Regions from separate parts of the Yokenella regensburgei genome, predicted to be linked through region 2. Evidence: predicted binding sites of a transcription regulator. Region 2 holds the regulator's gene; each other region holds the start of a gene.

Region 1 (8,106 bases), on a different contig from region 2:
ATTTGAACACCAGACCTGCCAGATACCAGGCGAAGGTCGGCGGCGTGTTGAACATCGAGTCGTTTTCACTCAGCACGGTGTAATCGAGAATAGACGGGCAGGCAACGTGGGCTTTACCGAGCAGATCTTCACGCACGATAACCAGCGTCAGCCCTGCCGGGCCGATGTTTTTCTGCGCACCGGCGTAGATTACGCCATAGCGATTAACATCAATCGGGTGCGACAAGATGGTCGAGGAGAAATCGGCAGTGACAATGGCGTTGCCAAAGTCCGGAGTTTCGTTGATGGCAATGCCATCAATGGTTTCATTCGGGCAGTAGTGCAGGTATGCCGCGTTGTCGCTAAGCTGCCATTCGCTCATCGGCTTAACGGCACGCAGACCCTCTACGGTCACTTTGGCGTCGATCACGTTTGGCGTGCAGTATTTTCTGGCTTCTTTTACCGCGCTCGCCGCCCAGTAGCCCGCATCAACGTAGTCCGCCGTGGTTTTGTCGCCCAGCAGGTTCAGCGGGATACCGGCAAACTGACCGCGGCCGCCGCCGTGGCAGAATAAGACTTTGTAGTTTGAGGGGATATTCAGCAGGTCGCGGAAATCTTTTTCCGCTTCTTCCGCTACCTGGATAAATTCTTTGCCACGATGGCTGATTTCCATCACCGAGGTGCCTAAACCCTGCCAGTCACAAAGTTCCTGTTGCGCGAGTTTTAGTACATCCGCCGGAAGCATTGCCGGACCTGAACTGAAATTAAAGACCTGAGCCATTTCCCCTCACCACGCTTATCGCTGTAAAAAATCCTGTGGCTATCGGTTTTATCATTCAGTGACACGCGCCGCAATGGCTAATAGCGACCACCGGAAAATTGCGTCCCCGGTCACACAATACAATCTGCCGGTCCTTCGTCATAAAACAGACATATTTGCTGTTCGCCCCGCCTTCTTGCTGTTCTGACTGGCGCATTTTTTTATTTTCTCTGCCCCTCTGCTGACGATAGCGCCCGTCACGCAAAACCCGTATCATTGCGCGCTTTACGTACGAAAAAAGTGACTGCCATGACCCAAACCTTTATTCCCGGCAAAGATGCCGCGCTGGAAGACTCCATCGCTCGATTCCAGCAAAAACTGCTCGATCTGGGCTTTGATATTGAAGAAGCCTCATGGCTGAACCCGGTACCGAACGTCTGGTCGGTACATATCCGCGACAAAGCCTGCTCCCTGTGCTTTACCAACGGCAAAGGTGCAACGAAAAAAGCCGCGCTGGCATCAGCGCTGGGCGAATACTTTGAGCGTCTCTCCACCAACTATTTCTTCGCCGACTTCTGGCTGGGTGAAACCATCGCAAATGGCCCGTTCGTGCATTATCCCAACGAGAAGTGGTTCCCGCTGACCGACGATGACGAAGTGCCGGAAGGCCTGCTCGATAGCCGCCTGCGCGCATTCTACGATCCTGATAACCAGCTGACTTCCAGCATGCTGGTCGATCTGCAGTCCGGTAACGACGAACGTGGGATCTGCGGCCTGCCGTTCACCCGCCAGTCCGATCAGCAGACTATCTATATCCCGATGAATATCGTTGGCAACCTGTACGTGTCTAACGGCATGTCCGCAGGCAACACCGCCAACGAAGCGCGCGTGCAGGGCCTGTCTGAGGTCTTCGAGCGCCACATCAAAAACCGTATTATCGCTGAAAGCATCAGCCTGCCGGAAATTCCGGCTGACGTGCTGGCTCGCTACCCGGGCGTTGTTGAATCTATCAAAACCCTGGAAGCCGAAGGATTCCCGATCTTTGCCTACGACGGCTCGCTCGGCGGCAAATACCCGGTTATCTGCGTTGTCCTGTTCAACCCGGCGAACGGTACCTGTTTCGCTTCCTTCGGTGCTCACCCGGACTTCGGCGTTGCGCTTGAACGTACCGTAACCGAGCTGCTGCAGGGTCGTGGCCTGAAGGACCTGGACGTATTCACCCCACCAACCTTCGATGATGAAGAAGTGGCTGAACATGCCAACCTCGAAACCCACTTCATCGACTCCAGCGGTTCTATCTCCTGGGATCTGTTCAAGCAGGACGCCGACTATCCGTTCGTTGACTGGAACTTCTCCGGCACGACCCAAGAAGAGTTCGCCACCCTGATGGCCATCTTCAATGCAGAAGATAAAGAAGTGTACATCGCCGACTACGAGCACCTGGGCGTCTACGCTTGCCGCATCCTCGTACCGGGTATGTCTGATATCTATCCGGCAGAAGACCTGTGGCTTGCCAACAACAACATGGGCAGCCATCTGCGCGAAACTCTGCTGGCCCTGCCGGGCAGCGAGTGGAGTAAAGAAGAGTATCTGGCGCTTATCGAGCAACTGGACGAAGAAGGTCACGATGACTTCACCCGTATCCGCGAACTGCTGGGTCTGGCAACCGGGAAAGACAACGGCTGGTATACCCTGCGTGTCGGTGAGTTGAAAGCTATGCTGGCGCTGGCCGGTGGCGATCTGGAGCAGGCACTTATCTGGACCGAGTGGACGATGGAGTTTAACGCCTCCATCTTTAGCGCAGAGCGCGCTAACTACTATCGCTGCCTGCAAACCCTGTTGCTGCTGGCACAGGAAGAAGAGCGCGAGCCGCTGCAGTACCTGAACGCCTTTGTTCGCATGTACGGTGCAGATACGGTAGAGGCAGCCAGTGCAGCCCTGAGCGGTGAAGCGCCGTTCTACGGTCTGCAGCCGGTCGATGGCGATCTGCATGCCTTCCCGGCACACCAGTCGCTGCTTAACGCCTATGAGAAACTGCAGCGTGCGAAAGCCGCTTACTGGAAAAAAGATCGATAAAGACCATACTGCGCGTAGGCGTAACGTTTAGTCTGATATATATTACGGGGCCAATTATTGGCCCCGTTTTTTATTTCAGAGGTAACTTACATTAAATTGTAATAATTAGGTTAAACACAGGTAAATTATATTATTGTTTAATTTCTATTGATGTTAATTTAAATGGTAAATTACTCCATTTTAATTAACTGAATCAGAGGTGGTTACAAAGAAAATTCAACTCAATTTGCAATATTTAAAAATTATTTTTATTTTGATAATCAAAAAGTTACGCCGCTATCGCTGAAAAACCATGCGATCTGCGGGCCTATAAGCCAGGCGAGATATGATCTACGTCAAATTCTCTTCTATAATGCTTTGTTAGTATCTCGTCGCCGACTTAATAAAGAGAGAGTTAGTGTGAAAGCTGACAACCCTTTTGATCTATTACTTCCTGCTGCGATGGCAAAAGTTGCCGAAGAAGCAGGCGTCTATAAAGCGACGAAACAGCCGCTGAAAACGTTTTACCTGGCCATCACTGCGGGTGTTTTCATCTCTATCGCGTTTGTCTTCTATATCACTGCCACTACCGGTACCGCGTCAATGCCCTTTGGGATTGCGAAACTGATAGGTGGTATCTGCTTCTCACTCGGTTTGATCCTTTGCGTCATCTGCGGCGCTGACCTCTTCACCTCGACGGTACTTATCGTGGTGGCTAAAGCCAGCGGTCGAATCACATGGTGCCAACTGGCGCGTAACTGGTTTAACGTCTATGTTGGAAACCTGATTGGCGCGTTACTTTTCGTGTTGCTGATGTGGCTTTCTGGCGAGTATATGACCGCCAACGGTGGATGGGGACTCAACGTCCTGCAGACCGCCGATCACAAAATGCACCATACATTTATTGAAGCCGTTGCGCTGGGCATTCTTGCTAACCTGATGGTTTGCCTTGCAGTCTGGATGAGCTACTCTGGTCGTAGCCTGATGGACAAAGCAATGATCATGGTTCTGCCTGTCGCGATGTTTGTCGCCAGCGGCTTTGAGCACAGTATTGCAAACATGTTCATGATCCCGATGGGTATTGTGATCCGTCATTTTGCAAGCCCGGAGTTTTGGACCGCCATCGGTTCAAGCCCGGAGAGTTTTTCTCACCTGACTGTGATGAACTTCATCACTGATAACCTGATTCCGGTGACAATCGGTAACATTATCGGCGGTGGTTTGTTAGTTGGGTTGACATACTGGGTCATTTATCTGCGTGGTGATGACCATCATTAATGGTTGTTCGACGCAGTAAATTCAGAATCCACTTAAGAAGGTAGGTAATATATGTCCGAGCTTAATGAAAAATTAGCCACAGCGTGGGAAGGTTTTGCGAAGGGTGACTGGCAGAAAGAAGTCAACGTTCGTGACTTTATCCAGAAAAACTACACCCCGTACGAAGGTGACGAATCCTTCCTGGCAGGCGCTACTGACGCAACCACAACGCTGTGGGACAAAGTCATGGAAGGCGTTAAACTGGAAAACCGCACTCACGCGCCAGTTGATTTCGACACTTCCGTTGCCTCTACGATTACCTCTCACGACGCGGGCTACATCAACAAAGCCCTGGAGAAAATCGTCGGTCTGCAGACTGAAGCTCCGCTGAAACGTGCGATCATCCCGTTCGGTGGTATCAAAATGGTTGAAGGTTCCTGCAAAGCGTACAACCGCGAGCTGGACCCGGCACTGAAAAAAATCTTCACCGAGTACCGTAAAACTCACAACCAGGGCGTATTTGATGTTTACACCAAAGACATCCTGAACTGCCGTAAGTCTGGTGTTCTGACCGGTCTGCCGGATGCGTACGGCCGTGGTCGTATCATCGGTGACTACCGTCGCGTTGCACTGTACGGTATCGATTTCCTGCTGAAAGACAAATATGCACAGTTCGTTTCTCTGCAGTCCGATCTGGAAAACGGTGTAAACCTGGAAGCGACTATCCGTCTGCGTGAAGAGATCGCTGAACAGCACCGTGCGCTGGGTCAGATTAAAGAGATGGCAGCTAAATACGGCTACGACATCTCTGCTCCGGCAACCAATGCTCAGGAAGCTATCCAGTGGACTTACTTCGGCTACCTGGCTGCGGTTAAATCTCAGAACGGCGCTGCAATGTCCTTCGGTCGCGTATCCACCTTCCTGGATGCTTACATCGAACGTGATATCAAAGCGGGCAAAATCACAGAGCAAGACGCTCAGGAAATGATTGACCACCTGGTCATGAAACTGCGTATGGTTCGCTTCCTGCGTACCCCTGAGTACGATGAGCTGTTCTCTGGTGACCCGATCTGGGCAACTGAATCTATCGGCGGTATGGGCGTTGACGGCCGTACTCTGGTCACTAAAAACAGCTTCCGCTTCCTGAACACCCTGTACACCATGGGTCCTTCTCCGGAGCCGAACATCACCGTTCTGTGGTCTGAAAAACTGCCGCTGAACTTCAAGAAATTCGCCGCTAAAGTGTCCATCGACACCTCTTCTCTGCAGTACGAGAACGATGACCTGATGCGTCCGGACTTCAACAACGATGACTACGCTATCGCTTGCTGCGTAAGCCCGATGATCGTTGGTAAGCAAATGCAGTTCTTCGGTGCTCGTGCAAACCTGGCGAAAACCATGCTGTATGCAATCAACGGCGGCGTTGATGAAAAACTGAAAATGCAGGTTGGTCCGAAATCTGAGCCGATCAAAGGCGACGTTCTGAACTTCGACGAAGTGATGGACCGCATGGATCACTTCATGGACTGGCTGGCTAAACAGTACGTCACTGCGCTGAACGTGATTCACTACATGCACGATAAGTACAGCTACGAAGCATCTCTGATGGCGCTGCACGACCGTGACGTTATCCGTACCATGGCTTGCGGTATCGCGGGTCTGTCCGTTGCGGCTGACTCCCTGTCTGCTATCAAGTACGCGAAAGTTAAACCGGTTCGTGACGAAGACGGTCTGGCTGTCGACTTCGAAATCGAAGGCGAATACCCGCAGTTCGGTAACAACGACTCCCGTGTTGATGACATGGCGGTTGACCTGGTAGAACGTTTCATGAAGAAAATTCAGAAACTGACCATGTACCGTAACGCTATCCCGACTCAGTCTGTTCTGACCATCACCTCTAACGTGGTTTATGGTAAGAAAACCGGTAACACCCCAGACGGTCGTCGTGCTGGCGCGCCGTTCGGACCAGGTGCTAACCCGATGCACGGTCGTGACCAGAAAGGTGCAGTTGCCTCTCTGACTTCCGTTGCTAAACTGCCGTTCGCTTACGCGAAAGATGGTATCTCTTACACCTTCTCCATCGTCCCTAACGCACTGGGTAAAGATGACGAAGTTCGTAAGACCAACCTGGCAGGTCTGATGGACGGTTACTTCCATCACGAAGCGTCCATCGAAGGTGGTCAGCACCTGAACGTGAACGTAATGAACCGTGAAATGCTGCTGGATGCGATGGAACACCCGGAGAAATATCCGCAGCTGACCATCCGTGTATCTGGTTATGCAGTACGTTTTAACTCCCTGACTAAAGAACAGCAGCAGGACGTTATTACTCGTACCTTCACTCAGACCATGTAATCGGTTTTGACTGAAATCGTACTGTAAAAAGCGTACAATAAAGGCTCCACACCCGTGGGGCCTTTTTACTAAATTGTCTCCTCCGCCCCAGCCTGCTTTGCCAGCTATCTATACTTTGGGTATCTGTCAAAACAGACTTAACACAGCCGCTTGAGCTGTGCACCTACACAGGCCCCGGATGGGCCACATCTGGAGATAACACTGCAATGTCAGCAATTGGTCGCATTCACTCCTTTGAATCCTGTGGTACCGTCGATGGGCCAGGGATCCGTTTTATCACCTTCTTCCAGGGCTGCCTGATGCGCTGCCTGTATTGCCACAACCGTGACACCTGGGACACCCACGGCGGCAAAGAAGTCACCGTTGAAGAGCTGATGAAAGAAGTGGTGACCTATCGCCACTTTATGAACGCTTCCGGCGGCGGCGTTACCGCTTCCGGTGGTGAAGCTATCCTGCAGGCTGAATTCGTGCGCGACTGGTTCCGTGCCTGTAAGAAAGAAGGTATTCACACCTGTCTCGATACCAACGGTTTTGTTCGTCGCTACGATCCGGTGATTGATGAACTGCTGGAAGTCACCGATCTGGTGATGCTCGATCTCAAACAAATGAACGATGAAATTCACCAGAATCTGGTGGGGGTTTCTAACCATCGCACCATGGAGTTCGCCAAATACATTGCCGCGAAGGGGATCAACACCTGGATCCGCTACGTGGTCGTGCCGGGCTGGTCTGACGATGACGACTCCGCGCACCGTCTTGGAGAATTCACCCGCGATATGGGTAACGTCGAGAAGATTGAACTGCTGCCCTACCATGAGCTTGGTAAGCACAAATGGGTGGCAATGGGCGAAGAGTACAAACTCGACGGGGTGAAGCCGCCGAAGAAAGAGACCATGGAACGCGTCAAAGGTATTCTGGAGCAGTACGGCCACAAGGTGATGTACTAAACTCTGCCCCATCCATCGCTGCCACACCGGGTGGCAGCGATGTTCCTGATGTTATTTTCTCCGCGCCAGCAGCGGGAATATCAACCCTAATCCTACCAGCACAAACGGCGTTGCCACGTTCAGCGACAGCTGGAACGTCCACTCAGGCGTGAAAGCCTCCATCTTCGGGAAAATCCCGGTCAGGCAGGCAAATGCAGTGAACAGGAAACACCATAATCCAACGGTAAACGCCACCCGGCGGTTTCGAATAAACACGTACTCCGGTTTGAATTTTTCCGCCATGCGCAGCACCGCCATAAAGGCAACAAACACCCACAGATAACGCAACGGCATCACCACAGAATTCAGGTTAAGCAGCCATTTGTAGAGGTTGTTCATATCACCGATGCCGAGGGTCGGCAGCATAATCAGAATCGCCACCAGTACCAGCGTTAACAAATAACCGTTAACCGGCGTACCTTTTTTATTCAGGCGGGTGAGTTTTTCTGGTACATATTTCTTATCAGCATCCGCAAGCAGCACCTTCAGCGGCGCATCAATAGAGAAAACCAGCGCAGCCACCTGACCCAGGGTATTCGCAATCGCGTAGATAATCATCAGCGAGTTGCCCATGCCATAATATTCACCCAGCTTCAGGAAGGCGTAATACTGGCCATTGGTCATCAGATCGTCCGGAATATGCCGCGAGTCAAACATCATCCCCATTGCCAGCGAGCCGAGAATAGCGCAAACCGCCACCATGACAGCCAGGCA
Region 2 (8,106 bases):
CACGCTGCGGCGCGTGCGGGGGTGATGGTGCTCAACGCCGGGCCGGACGTGATGCGCTTTGCCCCATCGTTGGTGGTGGAAGAGGCGGATATCACCGAAGGGATGGCGCGCTTCGCTGAAGCGGTGAAGGCTATCGTTAACGGCTAGCTTTACTCAGTCGTCGGGTCAGCCAGATACCGTGATGCGGTCGCTGGCGCCAGGCCACTGACGAAATGGTGTACATGGCGCTAAGATGCCCCAGTACGCGCTGAAATTGCTGTTCCATGGTGCTCGACGGCTCGTGGGACAGCATATCCTGTGATTCCATGATATTCGTCTCCCCGCTGCTTCCTGGCTCATCATATTCCAGTCGCTGTTGACAACGCTGCAGTGCAATTTCACAGGATTGCAGATAACGTTCGGTCAGCTCTGGCGTCAGGCAGTTATGCTCGCGGGCAAGCGTCGTCATGGCATTGATGTGCTCGACGATAAACTGGCTATGGGTTACCCACAGTTTCATATCTTCCAGATATTGAGTGTTAAAACCGGGCTCGTGCATGGCCTGATTGAGCGAGTTGAACAGCGCATTGTGCGCCTGATTGACCCGCATTCGCTGGTAGGCGAGCGCCGGTGCCTGCGGATCGTCGCTCAGGATCAAGCGAATGGCTTCCTGATCGGCCTCCAGCGCATCCTGGGCGTTTTTACGTAGCAGGCCGGTCTGCCACTGTGGCCACAGCCACACCATGCCGCCGAAGGCTATCAGACAGCCAATGATGGTATCGATGAAGCGAGCGACAATAAACTGCTCACCGTTCAGGGTCAGAAGCTGGATGGTGTATACCGCGGTCACCGTAAAGCCCACCGTCGCCCAACCGTAGTTCTTACGAATAATCAGATAGCTGACCAGCGTGATGATGAGCATCGCACTTAGCGTATAGCCTTCCGGGACGTGGAAGTGCAGGGTACTTCCCACAATCACCAGTCCGGCGAGGGTACCGATTGCACGGTGGACGATCCTCACCCGCGTCGCGCCATAACCGTTCTGGGTGACCAGCAGGATGGTCATCAGGATCCAGTACGGTTTTGGCAGGTGCAGGGCGGCACCCATCAGGCTCGCGATGCTCAGCATCACGCTGATACGTGCGGCGCTGCGCAGCGCCGACGACTTCAGCGACAGATAGCTTCTCAGTGCCGGAATAACCGGCAGGCGACGCTCTTTGTCAGCCATCAGATTACGAGGGTAGAGCGGGCGCTGGGTGCGAAGAACGCGCGCGATACGGCTGAAATGCCAGGCGCAGAACTGGCCTACCGGATTGTCCGGATGCTGGCGTGCGATTTTCTCCAGCGCGCCAAGCTGCTTATCCATCGTGAAGCGGTGCGGGTAGCGGTGATAAAGAATATCGTCAGCAAGCTCGCGCAGCCGCGCTGCAATGGTCTGGGCATTCCAGCGGATAACCGCTTCGGCGTGGCTGCGCTCCACCAGTTTCTGCACCTCTTCCGGCTGATGCAGGCTGACGGAGATATGCTCTTGTAAATCGAGCCCCATCTGGAATACCCGCAGCAGCCGTTTGTAATCGCGATTTTTGTTGGCTGCCAGCATGTGCAATTGCTGGTAACACTGGCTTATCAGATCGACCGCTTTTTGCTGGCGGTTGAGCAGCGGCGGCAGCGCGGTGGTCGGGTCGGTGTGCTGGGTAAGCAGGCTGTACTTCGCTTCACAGTAGTCGGCAAGCTGGCGATACAGCAGGCTCAGGGATTCACGCAGCGGCTGCTCTTTCCACATCCAGAACCAGAACCAGTTAAAGAGCCCGTACCACAGAGTACCCAGCGCATACAGCAGCAGCGGCTGCCAGACCGGCATATTTCCAGCCAGGCTTAGGGTGAAGATGGAGGCAATCAGCGACGCGGGCAGCAGGCGGGCGTGCAGGGCGCTAATCTCAGCCGTCACGCCAAGTATCATCGTCAAGCCGGTCAGGATGAGCGGCAGGGGGATGTCTTTTGCCAGCAGGAGCTGGACTATCAGGCTGCAAACGGCAAACAGCGTGCCGCCGACGACCAGGCGTTTAAAAAAGCGTTTATGCGGCGTGTCGAGGCCGGCAATGTTGCAGCAGGCAGGAACGAGGGAGAACAGCAGACCCTGCTGGAGATGGCCGAGAATCAGACCCACAGCCACAGGAAGACACAACACCAGCGTTTGCCGCAGTGCGTAGTTAACTTCCGGGTGATAGATAAGCCTGCGCCACATGGGTGATAAAACAAAAACGGCGCGCGAGGTAGGTTGCGCGCCGTCTGGCATGATTTAGCGGGTACCGTAAACCACGATGGTTTTACCGTGTGCGGAGATCAGATTCTGATCTTCCAGCATTTTCAGAATACGACCCACGGTTTCACGGGAGCAGCCCACGATCTGACCGATTTCCTGACGAGTGATTTTGATCTGCATCCCGTCCGGGTGAGTCATGGCGTCCGGCTGTTTCGCCAGGTTCAGCAGCGTCTGCGCGATGCGGCCCGTTACGTCCAGGAAGGCGAGGTTGCCCACTTTCTCAGACGTTACCTGCAGACGGCGAGCCATCTGAGAAGAGAGACGCATCAGGATGTCCGGGTTTACCTGGATCAGCTGACGGAATTTTTTGTATGAAATTTCAGCGACTTCACAAGCCGTTTTAGCACGCACCCAGGCGCTACGTTCCTGGCCTTCTTCAAACAGGCCTAATTCACCGATGAAATCGCCCTGGTTGAGGTAAGAGAGGATCATCTCTTTACCTTCTTCATCCTTGATGAGTACAGCCACGGAGCCTTTCACGATGTAATACAACGTTTCTGCTTTTTCACCCTGGTGAATAAGCGTGCTCTTCGACGGGTACTTATGAATGTGGCAATGAGACAAGAACCATTCGAGAGTCGGGTCTGTTTGCGGTTTGCCAAGCACCATGCGCGATTATCCTCTGTTATAAGCTGTCTCCAGCGGCATTAGTCTTTCTGCCCCTGGGTTGCAATCGAATTCTTCCCGCTACCTGGGAAGTGGGCTGACGGTATATTCAGCAGCCTTATGTGATGTCCTCTGCAGACATGTCATTTATCAATGTAACACTGTTGCATCCCGAATGTTTTAGCATAGCTTTCGCCGCATGTCTCCTGGTGTCTCGCTTCAGCATGATGCACGTCGCCTTCCATTGCGAGAAATGTTATGTGCGCGTAATCTGTGAAGAAAATTGCAACTCAGGAGTTAAAAAATATGCAAGCGCGTGTGAAATGGGTTGAAGGGTTAACCTTCCTTGGTGAGTCGGCTTCGGGTCATCAGATTTTGATGGATGGCAACTCTGGAGATAAAGCACCAAGCCCGATGGAAATGGTGCTGATGGCGGCGGGCGGATGCAGCGCCATCGACGTGGTCTCTATTCTGCAAAAAGGCCGCCAGGCCGTGACGGATTGTGAAGTGAAGCTGACTTCTGAGCGCCGTGATGAGGCTCCGCGCCTGTTCACCCACATCAATCTGCACTTCATCGTGACCGGTAAAGATCTGAAAGATGCAACCGTCTCTCGCGCGGTGGATCTGTCTGCTGAGAAGTATTGCTCGGTGGCATTGATGCTGGAAAAAGCCGTCAACATCACGCATTCCTATGAGGTTGTTGAAGGCTGATGTTAATACGGGTGGTCACTCACCCCCTTCCCGGCGGAAGAGGGGTGAGGTTTATCCGATTTTTTTCCCTTCCATGATTCGCTGTACCAACGGCGCCATGATCAGCTCCATCGCCAGCCCCATTTTCCCGCCCGGTACCACCAGAGTATTCATATGTGAAATGAACGAGCCCTGCAGCATAGCCAACAGCCATGGGTAGTCGATTCCCGCCAGATTACGGAAATGAATGACCACGAAGCTCTCATCAAGCGAAGGAATCCCTTTTGCGGCAAACGGGTTCGAGGTATCGACGGTCGGGACGCGCTGGAAGTTAATGTGGGTGCGGGAAAACTGCGGAGTAATGAAGTTGATGTAGTCCTCCATTGAGCGCACCACGGAATCCATCACTGCCTCACGCGAATGACCGCGCTCGCCGGTGTCGCGCACCAGCTTTTGGATCCACTCAAGGTTGACGATGGGCACCACGCCGACCAGCAGATCGACATGACGGGCGACATCCTGATCCTTTGTCACTACGCCGCCGTGCAGGCCTTCATAGAACAAGACGTCGGTAGGTTCGGGCAACGGCTGCCACGGCGTGAAGGTGCCTGGCACCTGGTCCCAGGGGACCGCTTCATCATAGGTATGCAGGTATTTACGCGACTGGCCTTTACCGCTCAGGCCGTACTCGTGGAAGGTTTGTTCGAGCAGGCTAAAGTCATTGGCTTCCGGGCCAAAATAGCTGATGTGCTTTCCCAGGTCGCGCGCCTTACGGATAGCCATATCCATTTCCGGCCGCGTGTAGCGATGAAAGCTGTCGCCCTCAACCTCCGCGGCGCGGAGCTTGAGCTGGGAGAAAATCTTACGAAATGCGAGGCTGGTGGTTGTGGTTCCGGCACCGCTGGAGCCCGTGACTGCAATAACCGGGTGTTTGGCCGACATAGCGAACAGCTCCCTGAGTCAATGGTGATGGAGGGTCAGCCGTTAAACTGCTTGCGCGACATAATATTGACGGTCTCGTGCAGTTCGGACCACACCAGCACGGCCTCACCGCTTTGCAGCTGTTGTTTAACGTCGGCGACCTTATCTTTTAATGAACGTTCATGTTCACCATAGTCGGTGCCTTCGCGCAAGACAAAACTTTCGATCAGGTTTTCGAGCGCTTCCGGGCTCAGGTCCTGCCAGGGGATCATCATGCTTGTGCCCTCAGCCAGCGGGTTAACCAGTCGGGAATGCGCTTTTCGAGCCACATTTCCGGTTTACGCAGGGTGCCACCCACAAAGCCGACGTGGCCGCCGTGCTCCGTCAGTTGATACTCAACGTTTGGCGGCAGCTGTTCCTGAGGAGGAATGGAGTGGTGATCCATAAACGGATCGTCCTTCGCATGGATGATAAGCGTAGGAATTTTGATTTCACTCAGGACCGGCATAGCGCTGCACTGACGGTAGTAGTCGATAGCATCCGCGAAACCGTGGATTTTCGAGGTGATAAGATCATCGAATTCACGGATACGACGCACGCTTTTCAACTGCCGCAGGTTAATCGGCAGGGTTCCAGGGTAGGCCTTGAGCTTGCGGGCGGCGTTACCCTTGAGCAGGTTTAGCAGATAACGCTGATAAACCCGGGAAAAACCCTTATCCATATGATAGCTACAGGCTTCCAGCATGAAGGGGGCGGACACAATAACTGCGGCGTTCAGCGGCACGTCGGCGCCTTCTTTCGCCAGCAGACAGCCGAGCATATTCCCGCCGAGCGAATACCCTACCGCTGCCGTAGGTGCGTTGCCAAACTGGCGTTGCAGCCAGTTGAGGAACCAGGTGCCGTCTTCGGTTTCCCCGGAGTGGTAAATACGTTCGTTACGATTAGGCTCACCGCTACAGCCGCGAAAATGCATCACTACGCCGAGCCAGCCGCGCTGCTGCGCCGCGTGGATCAGGCCGTGGGCATAGGGGCTGTAAAGGCTGCCTTCTAACCCGTGAAAGACCACCAGGCGCGGTTTATGGCGCGCCTGTTCGGGATCTTCACTCCAGGCAAGATCGACAAAATCACCGTCGGGTAGCTCAAGACGCTGCCAGTGCGGAGTGAACTGCAGCTTGCGGCGAATTAGCCGCGGCAGCATGGTCTGCAGGTGGCAGTTCTTAACGCCTCGCATCGGTACGAAGGAGGCATCATCTTCCGGTGGTAATTCGAAATCTACGGGGGTTATCTGAGTCATTGCGCTCTACTATACCGCCCGGCCGGTTTCATGTTTATGAATTCGAGCCACATTACCCCTCCTGCAGCATCTGTTCGAGTTGCTCCTGCGCCTCAAGCCACGCCATTTCGCACTCTTCAAGCCCGGATTTCGCGCTGGCCTGCTGTTGCAGGCAGGCGGTCAGCTCTGCTTTGCGCGCCTGATCGTACAGGCCGCTATCGCCAAGCGTTTCTTCCGCCTGTGCCAGCTCGGCATTAAGTTTCTCCATCTCTTTTTCGAGACGAGTAATCTCTTTGCGCAGCGGCTGCGTCTGAGTACGCAGTTCTGCTTCGCGGCGTTTCTGATCTTTACGCGCCTGGGCGCTGTTGGCGTTGTCCTTCGACGCTTCCGTTGGCTGGTTTTCCTGCTTCTGCACGTCGGTCAGCCACTGCTGATAGTCGTCCAGATCGCCGTCGAACGGTTCGACTTTACCATCATGAACCAGATACAGATCGTCAGTGGTGGAACGCAGAAGGTGACGGTCGTGCGAAACCACCACTAATGCACCTTCAAATTCGATCAGCGCTTCGGTCAACGCCTGGCGCATGTCGAGATCGAGGTGGTTAGTTGGTTCATCGAGCAGCAGCAGGTTCGGGCGCTGCCAGACGATCAGCGCCAGCACCAGGCGCGCTTTTTCGCCGCCGGAGAAACGTGCCGTGTGTTCGGTGACTTTATCACCCTGGAAGCCAAAGCCGCCCAGATAGTCGCGCAGCTTCTGCTCAAGCTCCTGCGGTGCAAGGCGTGCCAGGTGCTGAATCGGTGATTCATCTGCCCGTAAGAATTCCAGCTGATGCTGAGCAAAATAGCCAAGCTTGATGCCTTTCGCCAGACCGATATCACCGCTGATGGGCGCCAGTTCGCCTGCCAGCATTTTGATAAGCGTTGATTTACCAGCACCGTTGCGGCCGAGCAGGCCGATACGCGAGCCCGGCACCAGGTTGAGCTTGATGGAGTCGAGAATGACGCGTTCGCCATAGCCTGCGCTGACCTTTTCCATCTTCAGCAGCGGGTTTGGCAGGCTTTCCGGCGCGCGGAAGCTAAAGTGGAACGGGTTATCGACGTGCGCCGGGGCAATCATCTCCATGCGCTCAAGCATTTTTACCCGGCTTTGGGCCTGCTTGGCTTTTGAGGCTTTTGCTTTAAAGCGGTCGATGAAGCTTTGCAGGTGCGCGACTTTTTGCTGTTGGCTTTCAAACATCGACTGCTGCTGAGCAAGCCGGGTCGAACGCTGAATTTCGAACGACGAGTAGTTGCCGGTGTATTCGAACATGGTTTCCTGTTCGATATGAATAATTTTGCCCACTACCGGGTCGAGGAAGTCGCGGTCGTGGGAAATCAGAATCAGAGTGCCCTGATAGCTTTTCAGCCACTTCTCAAGCCAGATAACGGCATCAAGATCGAGGTGGTTGGTCGGTTCATCGAGCAGCAGCAGATCAGAACGGCAAATCAGCGCCTGCGCCAGGTTAAGGCGCATTCGCCATCCACCGGAGAAGTCGCTTACCGGGCGTTCGAGCTGTTCATTGCTGAAGCCTAAACCGTGTAGCAGGCTTGAAGCGCGGGAGCGAATAGTCCATGCATCAATCGCGTCCAGTTTGCCGTGAACGGTCGCGATAGCGTGGCCGTCGTCGCGCTCGTTGGCGCGCTGCAGCTCGGCTTCCAGTTGACGGTATTCGCGGTCACCGTCGATGACATAGTCTAAAGCGGGCACCTTCAGGGCGGGGGTTTCCTGATTTACCCAGGCGAGCTGCCAGTTACCCGGGTAGGTGAAACTTCCACCGTCGGCGCTGATTTCATTTTTCAGCAGGGCCAGCAGCGTGGATTTACCGCAGCCGTTTTTACCCACCAGGCCGACTTTCTGCCCGGGGTTGATGGTAGCGGTAGCGTTATCCAACAGGACGCGAACGCCGCGACGAATTTGTAATGAGGAGAAAACAATCATAAGGCGCCGTATGTTCAGACTATGTTAATTTGTCATTATGATAATGTAATGTGCGGGCAATTTTCCGCACCGGGCCGCCATGGTAGCCCAAAACGATAACGATAGACAAAACCGGGAGGGGGATGATGTCTCAGACAGCGAAAGTTTTGCTGCTGTATGCCCATCCGGAATCTCAGGACTCGGCGGCTAACCGGGTTTTGCTTAAGCCGGCGTTGCAACTGCAGAATGTGACCGTGCATGACCTTTATGCACACTATCCAGACTTCTTTATTGATATTCAGCGCGAGCAGGCTCTGCTTCGTGAGCATGATGTTATCGTTTTCCAGCATCCGCTAT
Region 3 (8,106 bases), 230 kb from region 2:
TCGCGCAGCACCAGACGGTCGTTATCCGCAAGCCACAGCGGCTTATCAAGCACCAGCTCCGCCAGGTTGCCCTCCAGCAGCGAAACACGACCGGTGATGTGGCTTGCCGCGTGGTGAATGTGCAGCGGTTGCCACTGGCTCAGCGGATGGTGGGTTTGCAGCTCAACAATGACGCGTTCTGCAGCCTCCGGCGGCGTTTGCGACAGCAGCCAGTCACCGCGGGTCAGCGCCTCTTTCTCCACATCGCCGCTAATATTCAGGGCAATGCGTTGCCCGCCGTGGGCGTGCTCTACCGGCTGATTCTGCGCATGGATGCCACGCACTCGCACCGGCGTATCTACCCCGGTCAGCCACAGCGTATCACCGGTTTTCACATCACCGGAAAACGCCGTCCCGGTCACCACCAGGCCTGCCCCTTTCACGGTGAACGCCCGGTCGATGGCCAGCCGGAAACGCTGATGTTCCGGATGCGCTCGCTCCGGTAACCGGAGGAGATGTTCTCGCAGTGCGTCAATACCACGGCCTTCGGTAGCCGCCGTTTCAAACAGTGTGGCGCTGGCAAAGCCAAACTCCTGCAGCACCGCACTAATTTCCTGGCGTACTTCATCGATGCGCGCGGCTTCAACACGGTCAACTTTCGTTAGCGCAACCGTCAGGGTTGGATTACCGGTCAGTTGTAAAATCGCCAGATGTTCACGCGTTTGCGCCATTACGCCATCATCACAGGCCACCACCAGTAACGCATGGTCGATACCGCCCACACCTGCCAGCATGTTGGAGAGAAACTTCTCATGACCCGGAACATCAATAAAACCCAGCACACGGCCATCAGGCTGTGGCCAGTAGGCGTAGCCAAGATCGATGGTCATCCCGCGCGTTTTTTCTTCCGGCAGGCGGTCGGCATTCACGCCGGTTATCGCCTGCAGCAGCGTCGTTTTACCGTGGTCAACATGCCCGGCTGTAGCAATAATCATTTCAGTAGCATCTCCAGAAAACGCATTTCATCTTCAAGGCAGCGTAAATCCAGCCACAGGCGCCCCTCACCTGTACGACCGATAACAGGAACCGGCAGCGTACGCCAGCGTGCGGCCAGCGCCTCCAGGCTACCGCCGCGACCGTCGCGGGGGGTAAAGGTCAGAGCCACACCAGGCAGCCTGTCAACAGGTAACGCCCCGCTGCCAATCTGCGACAAACAGGACGCGATAGTAACCTCAAACTCCGGGTAGCGCGCGGCAAGCTGCGGCTGCAGGCGTTCGGCCTGCTGACGAATATCCGCTTCAGAACGCGTCAGAAGACGCAGCGTTGGCAGCGTCTGGCACAGGGTTTCCGGATGCAGATAGAGCCGCAGCGTGGCTTCCAGCGCCGCCAGGGTCATTTTGTCTGCCCGCAGAGCACGCTTTAGCGGGTGCTGCTGCAGACGCTCAATCCACTCGCGCTTGCCGACGATAATCCCGGCCTGCGGTCCTCCCAGCAGCTTATCACCGGAGAAACTCACCAGACTCACGCCTGCGGCTATCATTTCCTGCGGCATAGGTTCTTTCGGCAGCCCGTACTGGCTAAAATCCACCAGCGTGCCGCTACCGAGATCGGCCATCACCGGCACATTCAGCTCCCGGCCAAGCGCCGCCAGTTCAGCTTCATCCACCGATTTAGTAAATCCTTCAATGCTGTAGTTGCTGGTATGCACCTTCAGCAACATGCCCGTATCTTCGTTCACCGCATCGCGGTAATCCCAGGCGTGGGTGCGGTTGGTGGTGCCCACTTCACGCAATACACAACCGGCCTGGCGCATCACGTCGGGAATACGGAATGCGCCGCCAATCTCCACCAGCTCGCCGCGTGATACCACCACCTCTTTGCCGGCAGCGGTTGCCGCCAGCATCAGCAGTACCGCCGCGGCATTGTTGTTTACAATGCAGGCGTCCTCTGCGCCGGTCAGCCGACAGAGCAAATCTGCCAGCGCCCGGTCACGATGACCGCGTCCGGCACCTTCCAGACTGTATTCGAGCGTCACCGGCGAACGCATCGCCTGCACAACCGCGTCAACCGCCGCCTCTGACTGTAGCGCGCGTCCCAGGTTGGTATGCAGCACCGTGCCGGTCAGGTTAAATACCGGTCGCAGCGAGCTTTGCTCATCCTGCTCCAGGCGAGCAGCAACTTCCTGCGCCCAGGCCTCACACCACTGCGGTAACGCCCCCGTATCGCGGATAGCCGCGCGGGCTTCGTCCTGCATCAGGCGAAGCGTGTCGACAATTCGGCTATGGCCGAAACGAGCGAGTAACGAGGAAAAGGTCGGATCGCGCAGCAGGCGATCGGTGGCAGGAAGCTGGCTGTAGAGTGAACGGTTTTCGGTTGTCATGGAATGGCCTGGCTATGGGTTGCCCCCTCCCGACGGGAGAGGGGTGACGACATGCGGGGAATTGTACTGCGTGTTGCCGCGCTCGGACATAACCGGTATCAAGCCTTTGGTGGTTCTGTGCGCGCAAAGCTTTCGCGCTGGAACAGCGTCTCGACCAGTTTGACCAGGTGTGGGCGCGTGGCGCACCAGCCTGGGGCAATGCGGCGAAAGTTGAGATAGCCAATCGCACAGGCCACCGCGATGGTCGCAAGATTCACCTCATCCGCCTTCAGCGTACCGTCAGCGATGTAATGCTCAAGCATGTCGAGGCTGCGACTAATCTTTTCCCGCTGGCGCAGTTGTTCATCCTGCGATTGCTGCGCCACCGGGCGCGCCAGTTCGCGAACCGCGACCAGTCCAGCATCCATAATGCCGTCGGCAAGCGACTCGAGTTGGCGCATCTTCAGCGCTGCTTTTGGCTCAACGGGGACCATCGCCGGGGCGACGTTTAACAGTTCAATATACTGGGCGATAATCGGCGAGTCATACCAGCACTCGCCGTCGTCGGTTAACAGAGCAGGCACTTTGCCAAGGGGATTGTATTGCGCCACGCCGTTTTCGGCGTTGTAGGGCATTTCGTTGATGAAGTCGAAGGGGATACCTTTCTCCAGCAGGAGAACCGAAATTTTGCGCACAAACGGACTGGTATAACTGCCGATCAGTTTCATTGCCTGCTCCTTGTCACCGACGAAGATACACAAAGGTATAGGTTGCGCCCTACAATTGCACGCGTTTGGCGCTGATAGTCATTTTTAAGCAGGGCAAGGCGCGAACGGCGAAGTTTGGGGACCCAAATGAGTCGTGAGCAACACAGCCATGCTTAAAAATGACCTCAGCCCTTCGGGACGTGTGCAATTGTAGGGCACAACCTTGTATGGTGCAGGCAATGTAAAAACCTGATTAAAGATTAATGATCGAGATACAGGTAATGCATCCAGCTGGTCATCCGCAGCAGTACTTTACGCATCACCGCAACATGACTAAAGTGGTCTGAATAGACCGCCACCTGGGCGTAAATACCGTCCGGCAGCGCGTCCACCTCCGAGTTTGGTGTAAGCTCAATCAGCGCCAGCACGCCGTCAGTGCCGGGCACCACGGTTAATGACTGCAGCGAGCCCTGCGCCTGGTAGGAGCCGCCAGGCACTACCGGAAGAATGGTGGTCAGCTTGCCTTCAAAAACCTGTCCTGGCAGGGCGTTGAATACCACTTCGGCTTCATCACCAGGCTTAAGACGCAGCAGCGAGTTTTGCCGGAACTGCGCAACAATCTGTCTTTTTTGCTCCGGAATAAACACCATCACCGGGCGCAGCGGCAGTGCTGCGGCGTAGGTCCCCGGGCGGATCAGCACCTGAGTCGCATAGCCGTTGCTCGGCGCGCGGATCACCGTCTGATCGAGGTTGTAACGCGCTTCCGTCAACTGCGCACGCAGGCTGACAATTTGGGATTGCTCACCGTTGACCATGCTGTCGAGCTGGCTTTTAATCTGCGACTGCTCCGCGACCGACGATTTCACCATCGCATCCTGCGCCAGATAGTTTTGTCGGGCGTTATCAATATCGCTTTCCGAGAACGGGTTAACCTTGGCACGGCTACCCTGCAGATAACGCTGGTACTCTTTGTACAGCCTGTCACGTTCAGCACCCACCCGTTGGGTATTGGCGATAGCCTCGGTCAGTTGTCCCCTCAATACATCCGTATTATGGATAGCCGTCACCAGGTCGGCCTGCAGACGATCGACCCGCGCCTGATAGCGGGTCGGATCTAATTTAAATAACACTTCACCTTTCTTAATCAGTGAGTTTTGTTTATCTGTCACCTCACTCACTATTCCTGTCACCTGCGGAGTAATAGGGATCGAGATAACCGCTTTCTGCGCAGAAAAGGTGTACGGGTGGTTGTAGTTCATTAATAAGATAAGTCCCGCAACAATAAACACGCCCCCTAATGTTGCGGTAGCAAGCGTCCATTGGTTTACCGGGATACGGAATATTTTAAAGATGGCCCAGGCGAATGCCACATAGGTCAGGATAATCAACAAATCCATGATTAATTCTCCGGAAAGGTGGAGTTATCGGTTTTATTCTCCCGATCCAGTCTTTTTTCCAACTGGCTGATACGCGCTGCCAGTGCAGCAATCTCGGGGTCTGGATCCTTTCCGGTAGGAGTGACATGTGACTGCATGCCCCAGCCACGTTCAGGCTGGTAGAGCGTTGCCCAAATCCACAAGAACGGCCAAATGGCATGGAGTGTAAACAGGCTAATCCAGCCCGCCGTATGGATGGCATCGGCATGGGGATGGTTGCGCTTCTTAGCCATGTTGTAGGGAATATCGTGGATGGCGATGATCCCATAAAACAGAACCAAAAATACGAAGATCAGCACGCCCAACGCGAAATAATTTAGAAACATACCTGCCTCGTATTCACGCTATTTAGAGTTTTTTTATGCTGGCAGCCGTATGCACCCTGGCTGATGTTTTGAACATAACTGTTGTTAAGGTTTTTTGCCATACCACAAAAAAAATATTTTTTTTGGTCTTAAGTTGCTTTTTTTGGCAAGTAAAATGTCAGTGCCAGAATCTGTCGCAGATCACATCTGCTCAAATTCAGATGAAAATATTTTGTGATATTCATCACGCATTCATAACAAACACACACAGCAACAACGTGATACCAATCACATTAAATTGCCAATTTGCGCTAAATCTGTACTGCCGGTGGCTTTTCATACAACACTTTTGTGATGCTGATCACGCAAACTTATCCTTACCACCCTATATTAACGTGATGCAAATCACATTAATTGGCGCTAGCTGGACAGTTGAACGATTCAGTGCCAGATTTCGCCATATCAACAGGGTCCGGCTACCTCTGCCGCCACATTAACAAAAAAACCTCGGGCTTCCGGCCTGCGCGTCAGCAAACATAAGAAGGGGTGTTTTTTATGTCATCCGATATCAAGATCAAAGTGCAAAGCTTTGGTCGATTCCTCAGCAACATGGTGATGCCAAATATCGGCGCGTTTATCGCGTGGGGTATTATCACCGCATTATTCATTCCAACAGGGTGGTTGCCGAACGAAACGCTGGCGAAGCTGGTCGGCCCGATGATCACCTACCTCCTGCCGCTGCTGATCGGTTTCACCGGTGGTCGTCTGGTGGGTGGCGATCGCGGTGGCGTGGTCGGTGCTATCACCACAATGGGTGTTATCGTCGGTGCAGATATGCCGATGTTCCTCGGTGCGATGATCGCCGGTCCGCTGGGCGGCTACTGCATTAAGAAATTCGATGCGGCAGTTGACGGTAAGATCAAATCCGGTTTCGAAATGCTGGTGAATAACTTCTCCGCCGGCATCATCGGTATGATCCTCGCTATGCTGGCGTTTAAAGGCATCGGCCCAACCGTAGAAGTGCTGTCCAAGGCGCTGGCTGCGGGCGTTAACTTCATGGTGGCACACGACATGCTGCCGCTGGCGTCCATCTTTGTTGAACCGGCGAAAATCCTGTTCCTCAACAACGCCATCAACCACGGCATCTTCTCGCCGCTGGGTATCCAGCAGTCGCATGAACTTGGCAAATCTATCTTCTTCCTGATTGAAGCCAACCCGGGTCCGGGGATGGGCGTTCTGCTGGCGTACATGTTCTTCGGTCGCGGTAGTGCTAAGCAGTCTGCGGGCGGTGCAGCAATCATCCACTTCCTGGGCGGTATCCACGAAATCTACTTCCCGTACGTGCTGATGAACCCGCGTCTGATCCTCGCCGTTATCCTCGGCGGTATGACCGGCGTGTTCACCCTGACTATCCTGAACGGTGGTCTGGTTTCTCCGGCTTCTCCGGGTTCTATCCTTGCCGTTCTGGCGATGACGCCGAAAGGTGCCTACTTCGCGAACATCACTGCGATTGTTGCTGCGATGGCCGTTTCCTTCGTGGTTTCCGCTATCCTGCTGAAAACCAGCAAGGTTAAAGAAGACGACGATATCGAAGCCGCGACTCGCCGTATGCACGACATGAAAGCGGAATCCAAAGGTGCAGCATCTCCGCTGGCCGCAGGCGACGTCACCAACGATCTGAGCCACGTGCGCAAAATTATCGTGGCCTGTGACGCCGGTATGGGTTCAAGCGCCATGGGTGCGGGTGTGCTGCGTAAGAAAGTGCAGGATGCGGGTCTTACCAACATCTCCGTCACCAATAGCGCCATTAACAGCCTGCCGCCGGATGTTGACCTGGTCATCACCCACCGTGATCTGACCGAGCGCGCTATGCGCCAGGTTCCGCAGGCACAGCACATTTCGCTGACCAACTTCCTCGACAGCGGTCTTTACACCAATCTGACCGAGCGTCTGGTAGCAGCACAGCGCCATACCGACAACGAAGAAAAGGTTCGCGATAGCCTGAAAGACAGCTTCGATGCGGACAACAGCCACCTGTTCAAACTGGGTGCAGAAAACATCTTCCTCGGCCGTCATGCGGCGACCAAAGAAGAAGCCATCCGCTTTGCCGGTGAGCAGTTAGTGAAAGGCGGCTACGTTGAGCCGGAATATGTCGAAGCGATGCTGGACCGTGAAAAACTGACCCCGACCTACCTGGGCGAGTCCATCGCGGTACCGCACGGCACGGTTGAAGCTAAAGACCGTGTGCTGAAAACCGGTGTGGTCTTCTGCCAGTATCCGCAGGGTGTGCACTTCGGTGAAGAGCCTGACGACATCGCCCGCCTGGTGATTGGTATTGCCGCACGCAATAACGAACACATCCAGGTCATTACCAGTCTGACCAATGCGCTGGATGATGAATCGGTGATTGAGCGCCTGGCCAGCACCACCAGCGTCGATGAAGTCCTGGCACTGCTGTCCGGTAAGAAATAAGTCCCTTAGTTCCCTCTCCCCTCGCGGGGAGAGGGCTAGGGTGAGGGGAAATCACGCGGTCCCTCACCCCAGCCCTCTCGGGTAAAAAACATGATTGAAGGTTAATACTATGAAAGCATTACATTTTGGCGCAGGTAATATCGGACGTGGCTTCATCGGCAAACTGCTGGCAGATGCTGGCGTAACGCTGACGTTCGCCGATGTAAACCAGGTGGTGCTCGACGCCCTGAATGCCCGTCATAGCTATCAGGTTCATGTGGTCGGTGAAAACGAGCAGGTCGATACCGTCTCTGGCGTCAACGCCGTCAGCAGTATCGGTGATGAAGTGGTCGAGCTGATTGCCGAAGTCGATCTGGTCACCACCGCCGTCGGTCCGGTTGTGCTGGAGCGCATCGCCCCCGCTATTGCCAAAGGCCTCGCTAAACGTAAAGCGCAGGGTGTGAATACCCCGCTGAACATCATCGCCTGCGAAAACATGGTGCGCGGTACGACCCAGCTTAAAGGCCACGTCATGAACGCGCTGGCTGATGAAGATAAAGCCTGGGTAGAAGCGCACGTTGGCTTCGTTGATTCCGCCGTTGACCGCATTGTTCCGCCATCGGCTTCTGCCACTCACGATCCGCTGGAAGTTACCGTGGAAACCTTCAGCGAGTGGATTGTCGACAAAACTCAGTTTAAAGGCACTCTTCCGGAAATTCCGGGAATGGAATTAACTGATAACCTGATGGCATTTGTCGAACGTAAGCTCTTCACGCTGAACACCGGCCATGCTATAACCGCGTACCTCGGACAGCAGACCGGGCATCAGACAATCCGTGACGCCATTCTCGATGAAAAAATTCGGGCAG
Region 4 (8,106 bases), on a different contig from region 2:
ACTTTGCAGCGGTAAAACTTGATTCACATCAATTTTGGTATGACCAATGCACCTGGCGTGTTATTCTCCGTGCTGCTGAATGGTTTCGCGTAGGTAACTTGTTGTTAATTAAAGGCTATTTTAATAACTTTTAATTAACAATTGGTTAATATTTTGAGGGGGTCACGTGACTACGCCATTGAAAAAAATAGTGATTGTCGGCGGCGGTGCTGGTGGACTGGAGCTTGCTACCCAACTGGGAAGAAAGCTCGGCCGTGGCAAAAAGGCGAAGATTACGCTGGTAGATCGCAACCACAGTCATCTGTGGAAACCATTGCTGCATGAAGTGGCAACCGGTTCACTGGACGAAGGTGTAGACGCGTTAAGCTATCTGGCGCATGCGCGCAACCATCACTTCCAGTTCCAGCTGGGTTCCGTGATGGACATCAACCGCGAAAGCAAAACGATCACCCTGGCAGAGATCCGCGACAGTAAAGGTGAGCTGCTGGTACCGGAGCGTAAGCTGCCGTACGACACGCTGGTGATGGCGCTGGGCAGTACCTCAAACGATTTCAACACCCCGGGCGTGAAAGAGAACTGCATCTTCCTCGATAACCCGCATCAGGCGCGCCGTTTCCACCAGGAAATGCTGAATCTGTTCCTGAAACACTCCAGTAATCTGGGGGCCAACGGCAAAGTGAATATTGCCATCGTTGGCGGTGGGGCGACCGGCGTCGAGCTGTCTGCTGAACTGCATAACGCGGTAAAACAGCTGCACAGCTACGGTTACAAAGGGCTGACCAACGAAGCGCTGAACGTCACGCTGGTGGAAGCCGGGGAACGTATTTTACCTGCACTGCCGCCGCGTATTTCCGGCGCAGCGCATAACGAACTCACCAAAATGGGCGTTCGCGTACTGACTCAGACCATGGTGACCAGCGCCGACGAAGGCGGTCTGCATACCAAAGACGGCGAATACATCAAAGCGGATCTGATGGTCTGGGCGGCAGGGATCAAAGCGCCAGACTTCATGAAAGAGATAGGCGGTCTTGAGACCAACCGTATCAACCAGCTGGTGGTGGAGCCAACGCTGCAGACCACCCGCGATGCGGATATTTACGCCATCGGCGACTGCGCCTCCTGCGCGCGTCCGGAAGGCGGTTTTGTGCCTCCGCGTGCTCAGGCAGCCCACCAGATGGCGACCTGCGCGCTGAACAATATTCTGGCGCAGATGAAGGGCAAAGCACTGAAGCCGTATGCATATAAAGACCACGGCTCTCTGGTATCGCTCTCTAACTACTCCACCGTTGGTAGCCTGATGGGTAACCTGATGCGCGGCTCGATGATGGTGGAAGGGCGTATCGCGCGTATGGTGTACATCTCTTTGTACCGTATGCACCAGATTGCGCTGCATGGCTACTTCAAAACCGGCCTGATGATGCTGGTTGGCAGTATCAACCGTGTGATCCGTCCGCGTCTGAAACTGCACTAAGTTTGACCTCTCAGGGCGGATCCGGGATTTCCCGGGTCCGCTTCTTCGCAGCATATCCGTCGGATTAATGGCGTTATCGCTTAAGAGTCTTCCGAATCAGCGCGATTTGCCGGACGATCCCGCACTTTTCATCCCCTGTCTGATTTGCCTGTCCCCACTTCTGCCTGCAAAATTGTTTATAACAGCAACAGAAGGAGGAACTCCCGTGAATAAATCAATGTTAGCGGGTATAGGGATTGGCGTAGCAGCCGCGTTGGGCGTGGCCGCCGTTGCCAGTCTGAACGTTTTTGAACGTGGTCCGCAGTACGCACAGGTAGTTTCATCAAAACCGATTAAAGAAACCGTGAAAACGCCGCGCCAGGAGTGCCGCAACGTAGCGGTGACCCATCGTCGCCCGGTGCAGGATGAGAACCGTATCGCCGGCTCTGTGCTGGGTGCCGTGGCGGGTGGGGTGATTGGTCACCAGTTCGGCGGTGGTCGTGGTCGTGATGTTGCAACCGTAGTCGGTGCACTGGGTGGCGGATATGCCGGTAACCAGGTGCAGGGCGCGATGCAGGACAACGACACCTATACCACGACGCAGCAGCGCTGCAAGACGGTATATGACAAGTCAGAAAAAATGCTGGGTTACGATGTGACCTACAAGATTGGCGACCAGCAGGGGAAAATCCGTATGGATAAAGATCCTGGCACGCAAATTCCGCTCGATGGGAATGGTCAGCTGGTTCTGAATAACAAAGTCTAAAAAAGTAGTTTTCTTATATTTAGCCCCTCAATCGCTCAGGCTGAGGGGCTTTTTTTATACTCAGAGCTTCAGCATTTCCGGCCACAGGCGCAGGGTGGTGTTGGTGATTTGCATCAATACCTCAAGGCTTGCACCTTCACGCGCGCTGATAGACATCCCCTGCAGAATACAGCTCAGGAACTGCGCCAGGGCATTGATATCCTTTTCAGCCGGGATCTCTCCACGCTGCTGACGTTGGGTCAGGAACTGCTGCAGCGTCTGCTCCTGCATCGCATGGCGCGATTTCAGCGTTCTGGCAATCTCATTTGAGGAAGCTGCCAGTGACGCGGAGGTGTTAATCATAAAACAGCCCGCTGGCGTCTCTTTGCTGCTAAAGCAGGTGGCGACGGCGGTGAAGTAATCTCTCAACGCCAGTTCAACCGATTTTTCTTCGCAAAACAGCTGCGCTTCATGCTTCGCGGCAAAGCGCGAAATGTAGCGGTCGAGTACTGCGCGGAATAACCCTTCTTTATTTACAAATTCGGCGTACAGCGTCGGGGCTTTCGCTCCGGTCGCTTCAACCAGATCGGCAAGCGATGTGGCTTCATAGCCGTGCTGCCAGAAGAGTGTCATGGCCTTGTCGAGCGCCGCTTCCCTGTCGAACACTTTCGGACGGCCACGGCTTTTTTTTGTGCAACTTTGAACGTCAGTTGTCATGGTGCCGTTGTACCTCGTGGGTGGTGTGGTGAGAGACCATTATAAAAATATTTCTTAACAGTCACCAGCGCTGTTTTGCATAAAAAAATAAAAACATATCCTCATGAAAATTATAGATAATTTATTTATTATAACGATCGTTATAAAATAATATTGACGTGTGATGTAGATCACATTATGATTTGTCTATCGATCGTTAAGTTAATCATAACGACCCAATAAATTCATCTGCACAGGTCATAAAATCATGAAAAACGTTAAAACTCTTATCGCTGCTGCTGTTCTGAGTTCACTGTCATTCGCAAGCTTCGCTGCGGTGGAAGTTCAGTCTACTCCGGCTGACCAACATAAAGTGGGTACTATTTCCGCCACTGCCGGGACTAACCTGGGTTCTCTGGAAGATCAGCTGGCACAGCAGGCTGACGCGATGGGCGCAAAATCGTTCCGTATTACCTCTGTAACCGGTCCTAACAACCTGCACGGGACTGCGGTTATCTACAAATAAGTTTTACCCGTTGTTTATGCTATAGCACTGCCACTGCTATAAAACGGGAAAAGCCCCGCTTCAGTGAAGCGGGGCTTTTTTCATGGCTTAAGATCAGGATTACATTTGCTGCGCAGTGGCCACCGCATGACGCGTGACGTTAACCGGCATGCCGGAACGTGCTTCCATCACTTTGCTCATGACCTCGGCGTTGGTCTGCGGGCTGTCCTTAAATTGCTGCATCCCGCCGTTGAGGGTGATAGGCAGCACCTGCGGATCGTCATTAATCTGTTTTGACAGCGGCTGGTGCACTTCAACCAGGCGTTCACCGCCGGGCTCTATTGTGGCCTTAATCGGGGTGTTGATGATGTTGACCTTAGTGCCCGGCTGAATAACGCGGAATAACGTCTCGATATCGCCGTCGCGCAGGCGGATACAGCCGGAGCTTACGCGCATACCGATGCCGAAATCGGCGTTGGTACCGTGCAGCAGATACACGCCGCCGAACGCTGCCAGGCGAATGGCATGGTGGCCCATCGGGTTGTCCGGCCCGGCCGGCACAACCACCGGCAGGTCAATGCCCTGGGCTTTATAACGGGCACGGATGTTGGCGGTTGGCGTCCAGGTTGGGTTGGCGCGTTTGTCAGAGACCGTTGTCACCATCGTTGGTGTCAACGTGTCGCCACCCAGCTGGCCGATACCAATCGGGTAAACGGTGACCTCATTTTTCCCCGGCGGGTAGTAGTACAGACGCAGCTCCGCGAGGTTAATAACGATACCCTGACGCGGCTCGTCGGGAAGGATCGTTTGCAGCGGAATGGTCAGCACGCTCCCGGCACGGGGGACGTAAGGGTCAACGCCCGGGTTCGCCTGCAGCAGGGCAAGGAATCCTACGTTGTATTTCTTGGCGATGGACTCCAGTGAGCCGCCGTTATTCTCGACGACATGAATGCGGTTTTCACCGACCAGACGGCTGCCGGAAGGGGGGAGAGGCCAGGTGTTCGCCTGCGCAGGAAGTGCGAGCGCCACGGTTGCGGCGAGCGCAAATCCGCTAAACCAGCGCGAATAACGCGAAATATTGATCATCACTGAATATCCATGCGGTGATTAAAGTTAAAGCACCATTATGGCGTCAGCACGTGTCTTTATGTTTCGAGGGATTGCAAAGAGTTTGTAAAGTATTGCGCGAAACGCTACCCGGCGGCGGATGGCCGCCGGGCAGGGGTCAGGCGATGGCGTTTTCTTCTAACTGCCGCATGAACTGGCGCACCCAGTCCATGCGGGTTTTACGTTCAGCAAGTTCCTGAATAAATTTAAGACGCGTCGGGCCATCGAGGCGGAAATGCTGCGGCTGTTTCTGCAGCAGGCCAATCAGCCACGCCGGGTTGACGTGGTTCTTCTCGTTGAACTCAATCACGCCGCCTTTTTCGTTACCTTCGAGCTTACGGATCCCAAGCTTCTGCGCCTGTTGGCGCAAGTGGGCGATGTCGAGCAGATTGCGCGCAGCATCCGGCAGCAGGCCGAAGCGATCGATAAGCTCCACTTTTATCTCTTCCAGCTCGTTCTCACTTTTGGCGCTGGCGATGCGCTTATAAAACGACAGACGGGTGTTAACGTCCGGAATGAAGTCGTCCGGCAGCAGCGACGGCATACGCAGTTCCACTTCAGTTTGCTGGCTGGTGAGATCTTCGAGCGACGGCTCGCGTCCCGCCTTCAGTGCGTCAACGGCGTTTTCGAGCAGTTCCATATACAGCGAGAAGCCGATGGTCTCCATGGAACCACTTTGATCTTCGCCGAGCAGTTCCCCGGCTCCGCGAATTTCAAGGTCATGGGTCGCGAGAGCAAAACCGGCGCCTAAATCTTCCAGTGAGGCAATGGCCTCAAGACGTTTTTGCGCATCGGTGGTCATCGCTTTCGGATGCGGGGTCAGCAGCCAGGCGTAGGCCTGGTGGTGCGAACGGCCCACGCGTCCGCGCAGCTGGTGGAGCTGCGCCAAACCGAAGTGGTCGGCACGCTCGATGATAATGGTGTTGGCGGTAGGGATGTCGATCCCGGTTTCAATGATGGTGGTACACACCAGTACGTTGAAACGCTGGTGGTGGAAATCGTTCATCACCCGCTCCAGCTCGCGTTCGCGCATCTGGCCGTGACCGATGGCAATTCGCGCCTCTGGCACCAGTTCGGCCAGCCGGTCCGCCGCTTTCTGGATGTTTTCCACATCGTTGAACAGGTAATAGACCTGACCACCGCGCAGCACTTCACGCAGAATGGCCTCGCGTACTACCAGATTGTCGTACTCGCGAACAAAGGTTTTTACCGCCAGACGACGCGCCGGTGGCGTAGCAATGATGGAAAGGTCACGCATACCACTCATCGCCATATTGAGGGTTCGCGGAATTGGCGTGGCGGTGAGAGTCAGGATATCCACGTCAGAACGCATCGCTTTAATACGCTCTTTATGGCGCACGCCGAAGCGGTGCTCTTCGTCGACAATCAGCAGGCCGAGATCTTTCCACTTCACGTCGCTTTGCAGGAGTTTGTGGGTACCAATCAGAATATCGATTTTGCCAACGGACGCCTGCTCCAGAATCTGGGTTTGCTCTTTTGCACTGCGAAAACGCGACAGCATTTCGATGCGCACCGGCCAGTTGGCGAAGCGGTCACGGAAGTTGTCAAAGTGCTGCTGTGCCAGCAGGGTCGTGGGCACCAGTACTGCCACCTGTTTGTTGTTTTCCACGGCGAGGAAGGCGGCGCGCATCGCCACTTCGGTTTTACCGAAGCCCACATCGCCACAGACCAGTCTGTCCATCGCCAGCGGCTGACACATGTCGCTCAGCACGGCGTTAATGGCCTGGGCCTGATCCGGGGTGGTTTCAAACGGGAAGCTGTCGCAGAAAAGCTGGTACTGTTCGCGATCGTGCTTAAAGCCAAAACCGGTTTTGGCGGCGCGTTGGGCATAGATGTCGAGCAGCTCGGCGGCAACGTCACGCACTTTCTCGGCGGCTTTCTGCCGCGCCCGCGACCAGGCGTCGCTGCCAAGTTTGTGCAGCGGCGCGTTGTCTTCCGCGCCACCGGCGTAGCGGCTTATCAGGTGCAGCGACGACACCGGCACGTACAGTTTGGCATCGCCGGCGTAGGTCAGCATCAGATACTCACCCTTGATACCGCCCGCTTCTAACGTGGTCAGCCCGGCATAGCGCCCGACGCCGTGCTCCAGATGCACCACCGGCTGTCCAGTGTGCAGCTCGGCCAGGTTACGGATCAGGGTATCCGGGTTGATGGTACGGCGGCTGTCCTGACGACGACGCGCCACGCGTTCGCCCAGCAGGTCGCTTTCGCAGATAAGCGCCCGCTGGCGTTGGGTATCGATGTAGCCATGCTCGGCGGAGCCCAGCAGCAGGTAGCGCCCGTTGCCGGTGGCCTCTTCGAGCCGCAGAATGCGTTTCGGGGCGAGCTTAATGCGCGCCAACAGCTCACCGAGCGCCTCACGACGACCTTCGCTCTCTACCGAGAAAATCACCGGGCCGCTGAATGACTCAAGGAACTGGCGCAGGCTGTCGAGCGGGGCTTTTTGCTGTGCCTGCACCGCGAGATCCGGCAGCTTCTGGTAGCCCAGGTTCTGGTTGGCGGCTTTCGCAGGCAGATGCTCGGTTTTGAGCTGGACGCGCGGCCATTTTTTCAGCTCGCTGAACAGGGCATCGGTGCGCAGCCACAGCAGCTCTGGCGGCAGCAGCGGGCGCATCGGGTCAACGCCACGGTTTTCAAAGCGCGCCTGGGCTTCATTCTGGAAGCGCTCGGCGCTGGCTTCAGGATCGCCGGTGCTGACCAGCAGCGTATTGGCCGGGAAGTAGCTAAAGAGCGGGGGTAACGGCTCGCTGAAGAACAGCGGCTGCCAGTACTCAATCCCGGCGGGCAGGGTGCCTTTGCTCACCTGCTGATAAATATGCTCGGCTTCGCGTTTTACGTCGAAGCGATCGCGCCATGAGCTTCGGAACAGTTCGATGGCGGCCTTGTCGGTCGGGAACTCATGCGCGGGTAACAGGTTAATGGCGTCGACCTCTTCCAGCGTGCGCTGTGAATCGACGTCAAACAACCGCAGGCTGTCTATTTCATCGTCAAAGAAATCGAGACGGTAGGGTTGTTCGCTTCCCATCGGATAGAGGTCGAGCAGTGCACCACGGGTGGCATACTCGCCGTGAGCCATCACCTGATCGACATGGCGATAGCCTGCACCTTCAAGCTGATCCCGCAGGGCGTCGCGCGAGAGACGCTGCCCTTTTTTCATTACCAGCGCATGACCGTGCAGGAAGCTGTGCGGGCAGACGCGCTGCATCAGCGTGCTCACCGGGACAATTAGCACACCGCGCTGCATGGTGGGCAGACGATAGAGCGTAGACAGACGGGAAGAGATGATTTCCTGATGCGGAGAGAAGCTGTCGTAGGGGAGGGTTTCCCAGTCTGCCAGATTCTCCACCATCTGATCGGTAAACTGCCTGATTTCGTCGTGCAGGCGAAGTGCATTTTGCATATCGGGGGCAATCAGCACCACCGGACCGCTGTGACGTTCAATGATTTCGGCAACTTCTGTGGCGCAGGCCGCACCGGTGAGTTCACCCAGAAGACGCTGCTCGCCTGCTTTGACGGGCAGGGCGTATCGTTGTTTTTCAGGCATAAAGGGCATCGGTATCTCTTAAGGACTAGCCCCCAGTA

What was found. The regulator CRP, encoded in region 2, controls carbon source genes, mostly activating them, when cyclic AMP is high. The targets are predictions, from matches to a motif close to ATGTGANNNNNNTCACAT.
Region 1: the regulator CRP is predicted to act here: its motif matches at 3,139-3,156, upstream of focA (formate transporter FocA).
Region 3: the regulator CRP is predicted to act here: its motif matches at 5,180-5,197, upstream of C7387_RS19150 (PTS mannitol transporter subunit IICBA).
Region 4: the regulator CRP is predicted to act here: its motif matches at 3,071-3,088, upstream of bhsA (multiple stress resistance protein BhsA).

What each region holds. Positions count from the first base shown of each region.
Region 1 covers NZ_RBIZ01000003.1:1,922,536-1,930,641, forward strand. Annotated here, with positions in the region: gene serC (3-phosphoserine/phosphohydroxythreonine transaminase) at 1-760, opposite strand, end outside; gene ycaO (30S ribosomal protein S12 methylthiotransferase accessory factor YcaO) at 1,049-2,815, shown strand; gene focA (formate transporter FocA) at 3,215-4,072, shown strand; gene pflB (formate C-acetyltransferase) at 4,124-6,406, shown strand; gene pflA (pyruvate formate lyase 1-activating protein) at 6,613-7,353, shown strand; gene C7387_RS09490 (APC family permease) at 7,405-8,106, opposite strand, start outside.
Region 2 covers NZ_RBIZ01000006.1:9,930-18,035, reverse strand. Annotated here, with positions in the region: gene argD (bifunctional acetylornithine/succinyldiaminopimelate transaminase) at 1-147, shown strand, start outside; gene C7387_RS18175 (YccS/YhfK family putative transporter) at 137-2,224, opposite strand; gene crp (cAMP-activated global transcriptional regulator CRP) at 2,279-2,911, opposite strand; gene C7387_RS18165 (OsmC family protein) at 3,215-3,619, shown strand; gene C7387_RS18160 (phosphoribulokinase) at 3,671-4,540, opposite strand; gene C7387_RS18155 (YheU family protein) at 4,576-4,794, opposite strand; gene C7387_RS18150 (hydrolase) at 4,791-5,813, opposite strand; gene C7387_RS18145 (ABC transporter ATP-binding protein) at 5,866-7,770, opposite strand; gene kefG (glutathione-regulated potassium-efflux system ancillary protein KefG) at 7,893-8,106, shown strand, end outside.
Region 3 covers NZ_RBIZ01000006.1:240,837-248,942, forward strand. Annotated here, with positions in the region: gene selB (selenocysteine-specific translation elongation factor) at 1-974, opposite strand, end outside; gene selA (L-seryl-tRNA(Sec) selenium transferase) at 971-2,359, opposite strand; gene C7387_RS19130 (glutathione S-transferase) at 2,458-3,066, opposite strand; gene C7387_RS19135 (HlyD family secretion protein) at 3,306-4,442, opposite strand; gene C7387_RS19140 (DUF3302 domain-containing protein) at 4,445-4,807, opposite strand; gene C7387_RS19150 (PTS mannitol transporter subunit IICBA) at 5,342-7,258, shown strand; gene mtlD (mannitol-1-phosphate 5-dehydrogenase) at 7,368-8,106, shown strand, end outside.
Region 4 covers NZ_RBIZ01000003.1:1,737,660-1,745,765, reverse strand. Annotated here, with positions in the region: gene C7387_RS08575 (NAD(P)/FAD-dependent oxidoreductase) at 167-1,471, shown strand; gene C7387_RS08570 (glycine zipper 2TM domain-containing protein) at 1,677-2,216, shown strand; gene C7387_RS08565 (TetR/AcrR family transcriptional regulator) at 2,277-2,912, opposite strand; gene bhsA (multiple stress resistance protein BhsA) at 3,160-3,417, shown strand; gene ldtC (L,D-transpeptidase LdtC) at 3,517-4,482, opposite strand; gene mfd (transcription-repair coupling factor) at 4,622-8,068, opposite strand.